DNA from 2 places in the Aeromonas aquatilis genome. Region 1 is predicted to be linked to the other one. Evidence: riboswitches for the same ligand, from Rfam matches in the RefSeq annotation. Region 1 holds a riboswitch; the other holds the start of a gene.
What was found. Region 1 has a riboswitch for cyclic di-GMP ahead of ACW5W8_RS17645 (immunoglobulin-like domain-containing protein). Riboswitches for the same ligand answer to the same signal wherever they lie in the genome.

Region 1 (5,924 bases):
TGTCAGTGGGCGAGATAGTGCGGGGTGGTTGGCCCCCCGAAAGGGGCCATGGGATTACAGCTTGGTCCAGGCATCGCTCCAGGCGCTGCCGGTACCCGGCGCATAGTGGCTGCTGGAGCCGCCACACCAGCCACTATAAGGCCAGGGTTTGCACTCATAGTTGCCACCGGCATTGCTGACCCGATCACCGGCCTGATAGCCGGTGTTGGGGGCATAGGCCGGGTAGTCGCCATCGCCACCGCCGCTGCTCTCTTCGGTCAGCGCAACTTGGAAGCGCTGCACCACCGGCTGCTGGCCGGCAGCCAGACCGGTGATCACAACGTCGTAGCTGCCATCGGTGACATTGCTTCCCTGCAGTACCAGGGTGCTGGTGCCGTTCACTTGGCTGCTGGTGGTACCGTGGCTGCGGCCGCTCTGCTCCAGAGTCGCGGTGATCTGCACCGGGTTGGCGGTGGTCACGTTGAAACGTATGCTGACCTGACCGTTGACTATGGTGTACTCGCTCGCCATGGCGCTGACAGTGAAGTCGCTGCTGCCGATCACTGGCGGCTTCTCGCCACCATCGCAGTCGCTGTCGCCCTGTACGCGCCAGACGCCCCAGTCACCCGTGGTGCCCGGCTCTTCGTTCTGGGTCCACCAGCCTGCCAGCCAGTTCTTGCCGTTGTGGCTGACGATGTCGCCGCCCACGTAGGTCTTTTTGGCATCCCAGCTGTTTTCACAGACGGCGCCCTGCTCCCTGACGGTCACGTTGCGCTGCTGGGTTACCTGCTGACCGGCGCTGTCGCTCACCTGATAGGTGAGGGTGTAGCGGCCGACCTTGCTGCTATCGACGCTGCCGCTGACCTTAATCTCGCGGGTCAGATCGCCATCTTCTTCATCGTGGGCGTTGACTCCGGCCATCGGATCGAAAGGGGTGCCCAGCTCCAGCGTGGTGTCGGTGACGCCGCTGAATACCGGCTTCATGCTGTAGACCTCGATGGTGCGTACCTGCTCGGTAACGTTGTTGTCGCGATCGCTCACCTTGTAGATGAGGGGGTAGAGTCCGATGCGTTGGGTATCGACATTTCCATCCACCAGGATCTGGTCTGTCAGATCACCATCTTCCTTGTCGCTGGCGCTGACCCCGGCCTGCGGATCAAAGGCGGTGCCCTGCTTGATGCGGGTATCGCTCAGGCCGCTAAACACCGGCTTGCCGTTCTCGTCCGGCGGAGTGATCTCCTGATCGTGGATGAAGGGGCCGTAGCTCTTGATGAAGGATTCGTTGTAGGACTGACCGGCGGCGTTGCGGCCCATGTCCCAGTTGATGGACCAGGTCATCACGCCGCGCAGTGGTTGCCCCTCACTCTTCAGGCGGTTGAAGGCGTTGTAGAGCTTCTGCGGATCCTGCACATAGCCGGTGGCGGCGGCGTCGATGTTGGTCGGAATGCCGAACACCAGCTTGTCATGGGGGATCTTGTAGAAGCCGCGGGTTCCGTTGCTCAGTGAATCCGCCATGTAGTAGATGAACTCTTCTTTCAGGGCATCGTTATTCTGGGCAATCCAGCCGATGCCATCGATGTAGATACCGTCGCCACCCTGGTTGTAGAACTGGGGGTTGATCCAGTCGTAGTACCCTTCCAGATTGCGGATATAGGGGATGTAGGCGCCAGTCTGGGTCAGATAGGGGAACTCCGGCGCCATGGTGATGAGGAAGTTTTTCCCCTGGGCGCGGTAGTGATCCTTGACCAGACGCAGGGCCGCCGGGATCACGGTCTGGTTGTCGGCGGCAGTGATGGCGGCCTGTTCCAGATCGATATCCAGCCCGTCGAAGCCATAGGTCTCCACCAGACGGATGATCTCGTCGGCAAAGGCCTGTTCCTGACCTTTGCGCAGCTCGATGTGTGCATCGGCACCGCCCAGCGCCAGCAGCACGGCACGGCCCTGACGGTTCAGCTCGGCGATCTGCTCGATAAACTGGCTTTCGCTCATGCCGATAGCCGGGTCGAGTTTGAAGGTGGGGATGGGATCGCTGCCATAGACCTTCATGAAGGAGACATCGACCACGTTGTATTGCGGGTTGACCTGATCGAGCTTGACGCAGGGGGCGATACCGCCCTTGTAGCCCGAACCGTCACACCAGTTGTGCCAGTAGCCGACCACAACGCCGGACTGGGGGTTGACCATCGCCTGACCAGCACTGGCGGCATATGCCATGGGGGCGCCCATGCCGAGCAGACAGCCCAGCAGGGATAACTTCAATTTGTTCATCTTGATATCTCCATACAGTACAAACGGAGCGTACAGCTATGGCCGAACGCTCCCGGGGGCAGCCCCGCTGTCATAGGTGTTTTCCCTTAGACCGGTGGCTTTGCGTCGCGCCCTTTCGGGTCACTTTGCCTTTTTCACCCGATTTCTGTGCAGCACAGAGAATCAAGTGACCTGAGTAACAGGCTGCTTATGATACGCACTTAAAAATAAATTAATCAACGTATGTGTATGATTTGTTTTGGTTATTAACTTGTTAATTGGTTGTTTTCCAAGCATGGAAAGGGCCGGTGATAGGCCGCTGTCACCTACTCTTTTGTCGATTGGATTTGGTCTGCTCCCTTGTGGTTCGAGAGTTGAAAAAGCCGCAAAAAGAGCAAAAAAGTACCGATTATTCATGCTGTTGCCGTCCAGTATCTGGCAGAGAGGTGTTTGAGCTCACAAAGAGGGGAAAACAGTGCCGAGAGGTGGATTCCCGCTTGATTATTGCGTGGCTTGGCCACATGTTAGAAAGCCATACAGAGCTGCTAAAGCGGTCTGTTCAAGACCAAACAAGAGGTAACCGGGATGAATAACCCTTTGCTGACAATGGATTCGCTGCCCCCTTTCAGCCAGATCAAGTCGGAGCAGGTTCAGCCTGCCGTGATTCAGGCGATTGTTGACTGCAAGCAGAAGATCAGCGATGTGCTGGCCCAGCGTGATCCCCATACCTGGGACAGCCTGATTGCCCCGCTGGAAGAGGTAAATGACCGTCTGTCACGGATCTGGTCACCGGTCAGCCACCTCAACTCCGTACTCAACAGCGAAGCGCTGCGCGAGGCCCATGACGCCTGCCTGCCGCTGCTCTCTGAATTCCAGACCTATGTCGGTCAGCATGAAGGGCTCTATCAGGCCTATCTGGCCCTCTTCCAGAGCGATGATTTCCCGCTGCTGAGCGGCGCCCAGCGCAAGGAGATCCAGAATACCCTGCGTGACTTCCGCCTCTCCGGCATCGGTCTGCCTGCCGAGGCGCAGCAGCGCTACGGTGAAATTCAGGCCCGCCTCTCCGAGCTGGCCTCCCGTTTCAGCAACAACGTGCTGGATGCCACCCAGGGCTGGCACAAGCTGGTGGTCGATGAAGCCGAACTGGCCGGTCTGCCCGACAGCGTGCGTGCCGCTGCCCGTCAGATGGCTGAACTTAAAGGCAAAGAGGGGTGGCTGTTCACTCTTGATATCCCCTCTTATCTGCCGGTGATGATGTATGCCGACAACCGCGAGCTGCGGGCCGAGATGTACGAAGCCTTTACCACTCGCGCCTCCGATCAGGGCCCCAATGCGGGCAAGTGGGACAACTCCGCCATCATGAGCGAGCTGCTCACCCTGCGCCGCGAACTGGCCCAGCTGCTGGGCTTTGCCAACTATGCCGAGCTCTCCCTGGCCACCAAGATGGCGGACAAGACCGAACAGGTGGTGAGCTTCCTCACCGATCTGGCGGCCAAATCCCTGCCACAAGGCAAGGCCGAGCTGGAGGAGATCCGCGCCTTCGCCGCCGAGCAGCATGGTCAGAGCGAGCTGGCAGCCTGGGATCTCGCCTACTACGCCGAGAAGCTCAAGCAGCACAAGTTCTCCATCTCCGATGAGCAGCTGCGCCCCTACTTCCCCGCCAGCAAGGTGGTGAAGGGGCTGTTCGAAGTGGTGAAGCGGGTGTTCGGCATGAAGGTGCGCGAGCGTCTCGGTATCGACACCTGGCACCCGGACGTGCGCTTCTACGACATCTTCGATGCCGACGAAGAGCTGCGCGGCAGCTTCTACCTCGACCTCTACGCCCGCGAGCACAAGCAGGGCGGGGCCTGGATGGATGTCTGTCTGGGTCGTCGCTACCGTCAGGATGGTTCACTGCAAAAGCCGGTGGCCTACCTGACCTGCAACTTCAACGGCCCGGTGGATGGCAAGCCTGCACTGTTCACCCACAACGAAGTGGTCACCCTGTTCCACGAGTTCGGCCACGGCATTCACCACATGCTGACCCGCATCGACGTGGCCGGTGTCGCCGGTATCAACGGCGTGGCCTGGGATGCGGTGGAGCTGCCGAGCCAGTTCCTCGAGAATTGGTGCTGGGAGTCCGAGGCGCTGGCCTTTATCTCCGGCCATTACGAGACCGGCGAGCCGCTGTCTGCCGATCTGCTGGAGAAGATGCTGACGGCTCGCAACTTCCAGGCGGCGATGCAGATGCTGCGCCAGCTGGAGTTCGCCCTGTTCGACTTCCGTCTCCATCAGGAGTTTGACCCGGCCAATCCTGCGCAGCTTCCGGCGCTGCTGGACGAGGTGCGCAGTCAGGTGGCGGTCATGACCCCGCCTGCGTTTAACCGTTTCCAGCACAGCTTCTCCCATATCTTCGCGGGCGGCTATGCGGCGGGCTACTACAGCTACAAATGGGCGGAAGTGCTCTCTGCCGATGCCTTCTCCCGTTTCGAGGAGGAGGGGATCTTCAACCCGGCGACCGGCCAATCCTTCCTGAAGAATATTCTGGAAAAGGGCGGTTCCAGGGAGCCGATGGAGCTGTTCCGTGCCTTCCGTGGTCGCGAGCCCAAGGTGGATGCCCTGCTCAGACACAGCGGGATTGCCGCCTGAGGCTGAGGGCCCTGGACCGCACTGAGCTTCAAGTAGATACTTTTTTGCGGCATAGTGGGATCAAACCGTGATTTTTACGACAAAAAGGGACCTTTTGGTCCCTTTTTTCAAGGCTTTTTAATATCTTGCTGATTGCATATTTGCACTGCCCACGGCTCTTCAGTAGAGTCGTGTTCTAACCTTCAAGGAGAGAAAGCCACTTGCCATGAGGCGAGCACTCGATTCCGTCTATCAAATCATCTCCAGTCTGGCTCATTCGAGCGGCCAGGGATATTTCGATACCTTTGTGAGTGAAATCGCCGCTGCTGTGATGGCTGATGTCGTCCTGATCGCCAGCAGGGAATCAAATGCTACCTACCTGACGGTTCAGGCTGCCCACCCTTCCTCTCTTGACCCCGACACCCTGACGCTGCCACTGACTGACTCTCCCGATGCCATTACCTGGCAGGAGGGGGAAGCCTGGTTCAGCGATCGTCTGTTGCAGCTGTTCCCCGCGATGCCGCTTGCCGATGCGTGGCAAGCCCAGGCCTACGCCGGGATCGCCCTCAAGGATGCGGATGGCGAGACCATAGGTATCTGCTGCCTGCTCTATCGTCAGCCGCAGGCCAATATGACCAAGGTGATGGGGCTGCTCCGGTTGCTGGGGCCGCTGGCCGGTCGTGAACTGGCGCTGATGCTGCAACGCCAGCTGCCGCAACTCTTGCCTGATACCCCTCATGTGTTGCAGAGCATGCTGTTTCAGGCCCCGGTGGGGATTGGCAAGCTCGATCTCACCGGCAGAATTCTCTGGGCCAACCCGGCCATCGAGAAGATGCTGGGTTATCCCCTCGACGAGCTGCTTCATCGCTCCATCTCCGACATCAATCACCCGGAGGATTGGCAGCGCAGCCTTGAGTGCTACGAAGAGATCCGGCGCGGCGAGCGCAGCAGTTTCACCCGGGAGAAGCGCTACTTCTGCAAGGGGGGCGAGATCCTGTGGGTGCGGGTGACCGTTACTCTGATCCGCGATGAGCAGCAGCAACCGGACTACCTGATGGTGCTGCTGGAGAATATCGATCCCCTCAAGCGCC
Region 2 (5,924 bases), on a different contig from region 1:
TTAAGATCGCCACCAATCTCTGGCGCGCTGGTGAAGTAGTTGAGCACGTTAAAGCTTGCGATCCGCAGGTTGCTGCCTGGAGTTCGAGTGGGGGCGGTCAGCTGGCGATCATCTTGCGCAGTACGCAGCAAGTTGGCGACCCCGATAGTGACATCGTTGGGTACCATCAGGCGGAAAGCGTCCTTGTTGTAGATAACAGTCCCTTCCAGACCATCTATCTGATCACCGATACGCAGATAACCCTGATCGGCATCCAGCGCCGGGAACCAGGGCAGGGCGCCATTTTGTACTTTGAAATCAGACTCGACCGCCAGTCGGTTGTTGCCATTTTTGGCGGCCAGCGCGACCGCTTCCGGGCTGCTGGCAACATGGAGCTGGGTCGGCTTGATAAGCGGCGCCTTATGGGAGAGTTCCAGGTTAGTGCGAGAGGCCTTGTAGTCGAAGCTGAAGTTGCGGGTCAGGTGAAGATCGCTGCTGCTGTCGAGCCGTACCCGCATCCCTTCGTGGCGATTGAGGGCTTGCTTCAGGCTTTCATCGTCATTGACTTTGAGTACGCTTACCGGCACGTTTTTACCCTGCCCGAGAACCTTGAGCCGGGGCGCAGTACCATCCCATTTCAGCTTGAGCTGGGTGCCGCCCAAGAACTCCTCGACCTGGGCTTCCAGGCAGAGCTCAGCTCCCGGCTTGATGTCGGCATATTTGGTTGCGAAGTCCTTGTCGCTCAGATAGACGAAGATGCCATCCGAGGTGGCCGGGTCGCCATCGCCCACCGGGTCGGTTAGATAGAAACCCTTGGTCAGACTTTGGCCCACAGTGGTAACAACACCCTTGACGCGGAAAGAGTCTGGGCTGATAGCCCCGGTGGATGTTGAGGTAGTGGCGAGCGCGCTGGCGGAGCCTGTGCCCTGAAGGGTCGGGATGGGGGTGAGTTGAGCCGGATCGGACGGGCAGACAAATGCCGCATGGGCGCCTGAGGATGCAAGTGCCAGCCCCACGGCCAGCGACAGCAGGGTACGAGTACCTTTCATAGGTGTTCCTTTTTTATTTTTGCCAGTGATTCCATAGCCTTGGCTCGTTGACCAAGGGCGCGCATTGTCACATTTCTGGCATGTGATACCAGTGAGCCAACGCACATTAAATGAATCTGGGAAGGTGCGGGAAAGCGTTTTTATGATCCCAATAACGATATGATTTTTTTGATAATTCAATCAATTTTAACCCTGTGATCATGACGCTTTCGTGGTAGGGGATAATTTTCTTTGAGAATAAAGATTGAGGGGATCTTGTCGCCTTCCTATACTGAGTTCGTTCCTCACGGAACCCAGGTAAAGGGCAAACCGGTAGTGATATCGGGACGCAATGCTTCCGGTCTTGATCCTTGATCTAGATAGCGGGGTTTCCCTGGGTGAAGGGTGATTTTTGTGGCAGGTCCATGGCCAGTTGTCTGCGCCCATCATGCAGGTTGCGATTGTTCTTTGTCTAGGTGACCAATGCCAAGACAAAACAAGGAAGATAACAATATGCAACAGCTCTTCAGACCCAGCCGGCTTGCCATGCTGGTCGCCCTTGCGGCTGCGCCCGCCTGGGCGCAGGCGGCCTATCCCGCGTATAAAGCTGGTACCGCCTACAAGGCCGGTGACATCGTCAGCAATGCCAGCGCCCTCTACGAGTGCAAGGAATTTCCCTATTCAGGCTGGTGTGGGGCATCGCCCTATCACTATGAGCCGGGCGTGGGGGTGGTCTGGGCGGATGCCTGGAAGCTCTATAGCGGTGAAGTTCCGCCACCGGCGCTCGGCGTAGCCGTCAGCTCTCCGGCTGCCGGTGCCAGCTTCAACGAAGGTGCCAGCGTGGCGCTGGCGGTGACCCTGAGCGGCCCGGTGACGGCGCTGGTTAAAGTGGAATATCTTGTCGACGGCAAGCTGGTCGCCACGGCCAGCGCCTCGCCCTGGGGCGCCAGCTGGAGTGCTGCGGGCGTTGGCGCTCACGCTCTGAAAGCGCGAGCGCTGGATAAGGATGGCAAGATACTGAGCGAGGCGAATTCGAGCTTCAGCGTTGCTGCCGTGGTCGCACCAGAGGCGCCCAAGGCGAGCATCAGCAGCCCGGCTAATGGCGCTAAGGTGACGCTGGGTCGCAGCGTGGCGGTGAACGGCAACGTCACCGATGCCAACAACGATGTGGCCAAAGTCGAGCTGTTTGTCGATGGCAAGAAGGTAGGGGAAGACAGTGCCGCCCCCTGGCAGGTCAACTGGACGCCCGATGCCAAAGGCAGTGCCGCCCTCAAGCTGGTTGCCACCGACAAGACCAATCTGAGCGGCGAGTCGGCGGCGGTGAACGTCACTGTCGAGGAGGCCGTACTGCCGCCAGATGGTGGCAACCTCTCCTGCGATATTCGTCAGATCTATCGCCCGGATGGTTATGAGTGCATGGGGGATGATCATGCACGTCGGGTCATCGGCTACTTCACCTCCTGGCGCACCGGCAAGAACGGCCTGCCCGCCTATCTGGTGAGCGATATCCCCTGGAGCAAGATCACCCACATCAACTACGCCTTCGCGGCGGTGGACGAGCAGAGCCACACCATCAAGGTGGATGACTCGGCGACCAAGATGACCTGGGATGGCGTGCCGGGGGCCGAGATGGATCCGGAGTTCGCCTATAAGGGCCACTTCAACCTGCTGTCGAAGTTCAAGAAGCTGTATCCGGACGTGAAAACCCTGATCTCGGTGGGGGGCTGGGCGGATACGCGCGGCTTCTATACCGCTACTACCAAGGGCGACTGCTCGGTCAACACCGATGGCATCAATGCGCTTGCCAGCTCGGCAGTGAGCTTTATCCGTCAGTACGGTTTTGACGGGGTCGATATCGACTACGAATACCCCACCTCGATGAAGGATGCGGGCAACCCCAACGACTTCCCGCTCTCCAACCAGTGCCGCGGCAAGCTGTTTGCCAACTACAAGGTGATGATGCAGACCCTGCGCAGCAAGCTGGATACGGCGGGCAGCGAGGATGGTCGCAAGTACATGCTGACCATCGCCTCACCGGCCTCAGCCTATCTGCTGCGTGGGATGGAGAACTTCCAGGTCACCCAGTACCTCGATTACGTCAACCTGATGACCTATGACTTCCACGGTGCCTGGAACCACTTTGTCGGCCATAACGCGGCTCTGTTTGACAACAATGCCGACCCCGAGCTCTCCCACTGGGGCGTCTATACCCAGGCCCAGTTTGGTGGCATCGGCTACCTCAACGCGGCCTGGTCTGCCCACTACTTCCGTGGTGCGCTGGCGGCGGGCAAGATCAACGTCGGTGTGCCCTATTACACCCGTGGCTGGCAGGGGGTGAGCGGTGGCAGTCACGGTCTGGGTGGCAAGGCCGCCCTGCCGAGCCAGAGCGATTGTCAGCCGGGCACCGGTGGCAGCACCATTCCGTGCGGCAACGGGGCGGTCGGCATCGACAACATCTGGCATGATCTCGACAAGAACGGCAAGGAGATCGGCGGCGGCGCAGTGCCCATGTGGCATGCCAAGAACCTGGAGCACGCGGCCAGCCTCGGCATCACCACGCTGCCGAGTTACGGCACCGCCTGGGGTCTGGATCCCAACAATCCGGCCCACGTGATGCAGGGCAAATATGTCCGCTACTACGATGACAAGGCGCAGGCCCCCTGGCTGTGGAACGAAGAGAAAAAGGTGTTCCTCTCTACTGAAGATGAAGAGTCCATGGGTCACAAGCTCGACTACATCATCAAGCGCGGTCTGGGTGGCGTGATGTTCTGGGAGATGGCGGGTGACTACGCCTACGATCCGGTGAAAAAAGAGTACGGCATGGGAGATACCCTGACTACACTTGCCTACGACAAGTTCGCCAAGGCGACCAAGTACAACACCAAGCAGAATGATCTGGCGGCACCGAGCGCCCAGCTCGACATCCAGGTCAGCCTGTATGGCTTCAAGGACGGGGACTCCAACTACCCAATCAACCCGAAACTCAAGCTGGTCAACAAGTCGACCCAGACCCTTCCGGGCGGCGCGCGCATCGAGTTTCTGGTGCCCACCTCCACCTCTGACACCATCACGGATCAGAGTGGCATGGGCCTGAAAGTGGTGGAGAGCGGTGGCAACGACAACTCGGAAGGTATTGCCAACGAGAAGGATTTCCACAAGGTCGCCATGAACCTGCCGGGTTGGCAGACTCTGGCGCCGGGGGCCGAGATTGAAGTCGCCATGACTTACTACCTGCCCGCCGCTGGCGTGCCGAGCGGTATGCGCATCATCAGCGGCAGCCAGACCATTGGTCTCAAGGCCGAGTTCCCGACCCTGCCGGAGGCCGTGCTGGGCTCGGGTGGTGGTGAGAATCCGGGTACCAGCTGCAGCAGCCAGAACGTCAATCCGGCGGCCTACAACAGTTATCCCAACTGGCCGCAAACCAGCTGGGATGGCAAGCCCAGCCATGCCAATACTGGCGATCGCATCACCCATAACAAGGTGGTGTGGCAGGCTAACTGGTGGACCAGCAGCGAGCCCAAGGCAACCGACGGTAGCTGGAAGTCCGTATGTAGCTATTGATTTTAAAATCAATGAGATAAGTGAGGCTCCGGCCTCACTTTTTTTGTCGGATTGGTCGATCTGGTTGAAAATGCGCCTGCCTTTCCTGGCGGGCTACCTCTATAATAGAGTCGATTAATAATCAGATGGATGTCAGCGTATGGCGAGTATATTGGATTCCGTTGATCAACGAACTCAACTGGTGGGTGAAAACCGCCTCGAGTTGTTGATGTTTCGTCTCGGCACCCGCCAGATGTTCGCCATCAACGTCTTCAAGGTGCGGGAAGTGGTCAAGTTGCCTCATCTCAGCAAGATGCCGGGTTCTCACCACAATATCAGCGGGGTCGCCAATATCCGCGGCACCTCGATCCCGGTGATCAACCTGCGCAGCGCCATCGGCATGCGTCCCATGCCCATCGACAGTGAATCCAACCTCATCATCACCGAGTACAACCGCACCATTCAGGGCTTTCTGGTGGGGCAGGTGGCCAACATCGTCAACATGACCTGGAAGGATATCCTGCCGCCGCCGCGCTCGGCCGGGCGCGCCAACTATCTCACCGCCATCACCCGCATCCCGGATGAGGGGGTCGATCAGATCGTCGAGATTATCGACGTGGAGAAGGTGTTGGCGGAGATCATCACCTATGATATCCGGATCTCCGAAGAGGTGCTGGATCGGGAGATCCTGCCGGAGATGCATGGCCGTAAGGTCTTGATAGTCGATGACTCCAGCACCGCCCGCAATCTGGTGCGCGAGACCCTGGGTCAGCTTGGGCTCGAGGTGATCGAGTGTCAGGATGGTTTGCAGGCGCTGACCCTGCTCAAGGGGTGGTGCGATGCTGGCAAGAAGGTGACCGACGAGATCCTGCTGATGATCACCGATGCGGAAATGCCGGAGATGGACGGCTACCGCCTGACCCACGAGGTGCGCAGCGATCCGCGCATGTCCGATCTCTTTATCACCCTCAACACCTCCCTGAGCGGCAACTTCAACGAAGCCATGGTCAAGAAGGTGGGGTGCGACCGCTTTATCTCCAAATTCCAGCCCGACTTGCTGGTGGGCGTCACGCAGGAGCGGCTGCGTCAGGTGCTGGAAAGCTGAGAAGTTGCCTGCCGGTTATGCTAAATCAATAACAACACATCCCGCTTCGGCGGGATGTTTTGTTATGGGATATTGGTGATAGACGGCGGGCTTATTGGCTGAGCAGCGGCTCCATAAAGCGGGCGACTTTATCGCGGATTTGTGGCTGGGCCGCCGGGGTGGGATGAATACCATCGTTCATCATAAGTTCAGGGCGCAGCGCAATATCATCCATAAAGAAGGGCAGCAGCGGCAGATCGTTAGCCTGGGCCAACTCGGGAAAGATCTGTTCG

Region 2: another riboswitch for cyclic di-GMP. It lies ahead of ACW5W8_RS08775 (glycosyl hydrolase family 18 protein); the one in region 1 lies ahead of ACW5W8_RS17645 (immunoglobulin-like domain-containing protein).

The regions. Positions count from the first base shown of each region.
Region 1 is NZ_JBSTYP010000049.1:13,779-19,702, forward strand. Features, by position in the region: gene ACW5W8_RS17645 (immunoglobulin-like domain-containing protein) at 55-2,247, opposite strand; cyclic di-GMP riboswitch class I at 2,302-2,387, opposite strand; gene ACW5W8_RS17650 (hypothetical protein) at 2,410-2,643, opposite strand; gene prlC (oligopeptidase A) at 2,812-4,854, shown strand; gene ACW5W8_RS17660 (putative bifunctional diguanylate cyclase/phosphodiesterase) at 5,060-5,924, shown strand, end outside.
Region 2 is NZ_JBSTYP010000017.1:64,780-70,703, forward strand. Features, by position in the region: gene ACW5W8_RS08770 (ExeM/NucH family extracellular endonuclease) at 1-1,028, opposite strand, end outside; cyclic di-GMP riboswitch class I at 1,322-1,404, shown strand; gene ACW5W8_RS08775 (glycosyl hydrolase family 18 protein) at 1,521-4,568, shown strand; gene ACW5W8_RS08780 (chemotaxis protein CheV) at 4,708-5,652, shown strand; gene ACW5W8_RS08785 (arylesterase) at 5,744-5,924, opposite strand, start outside.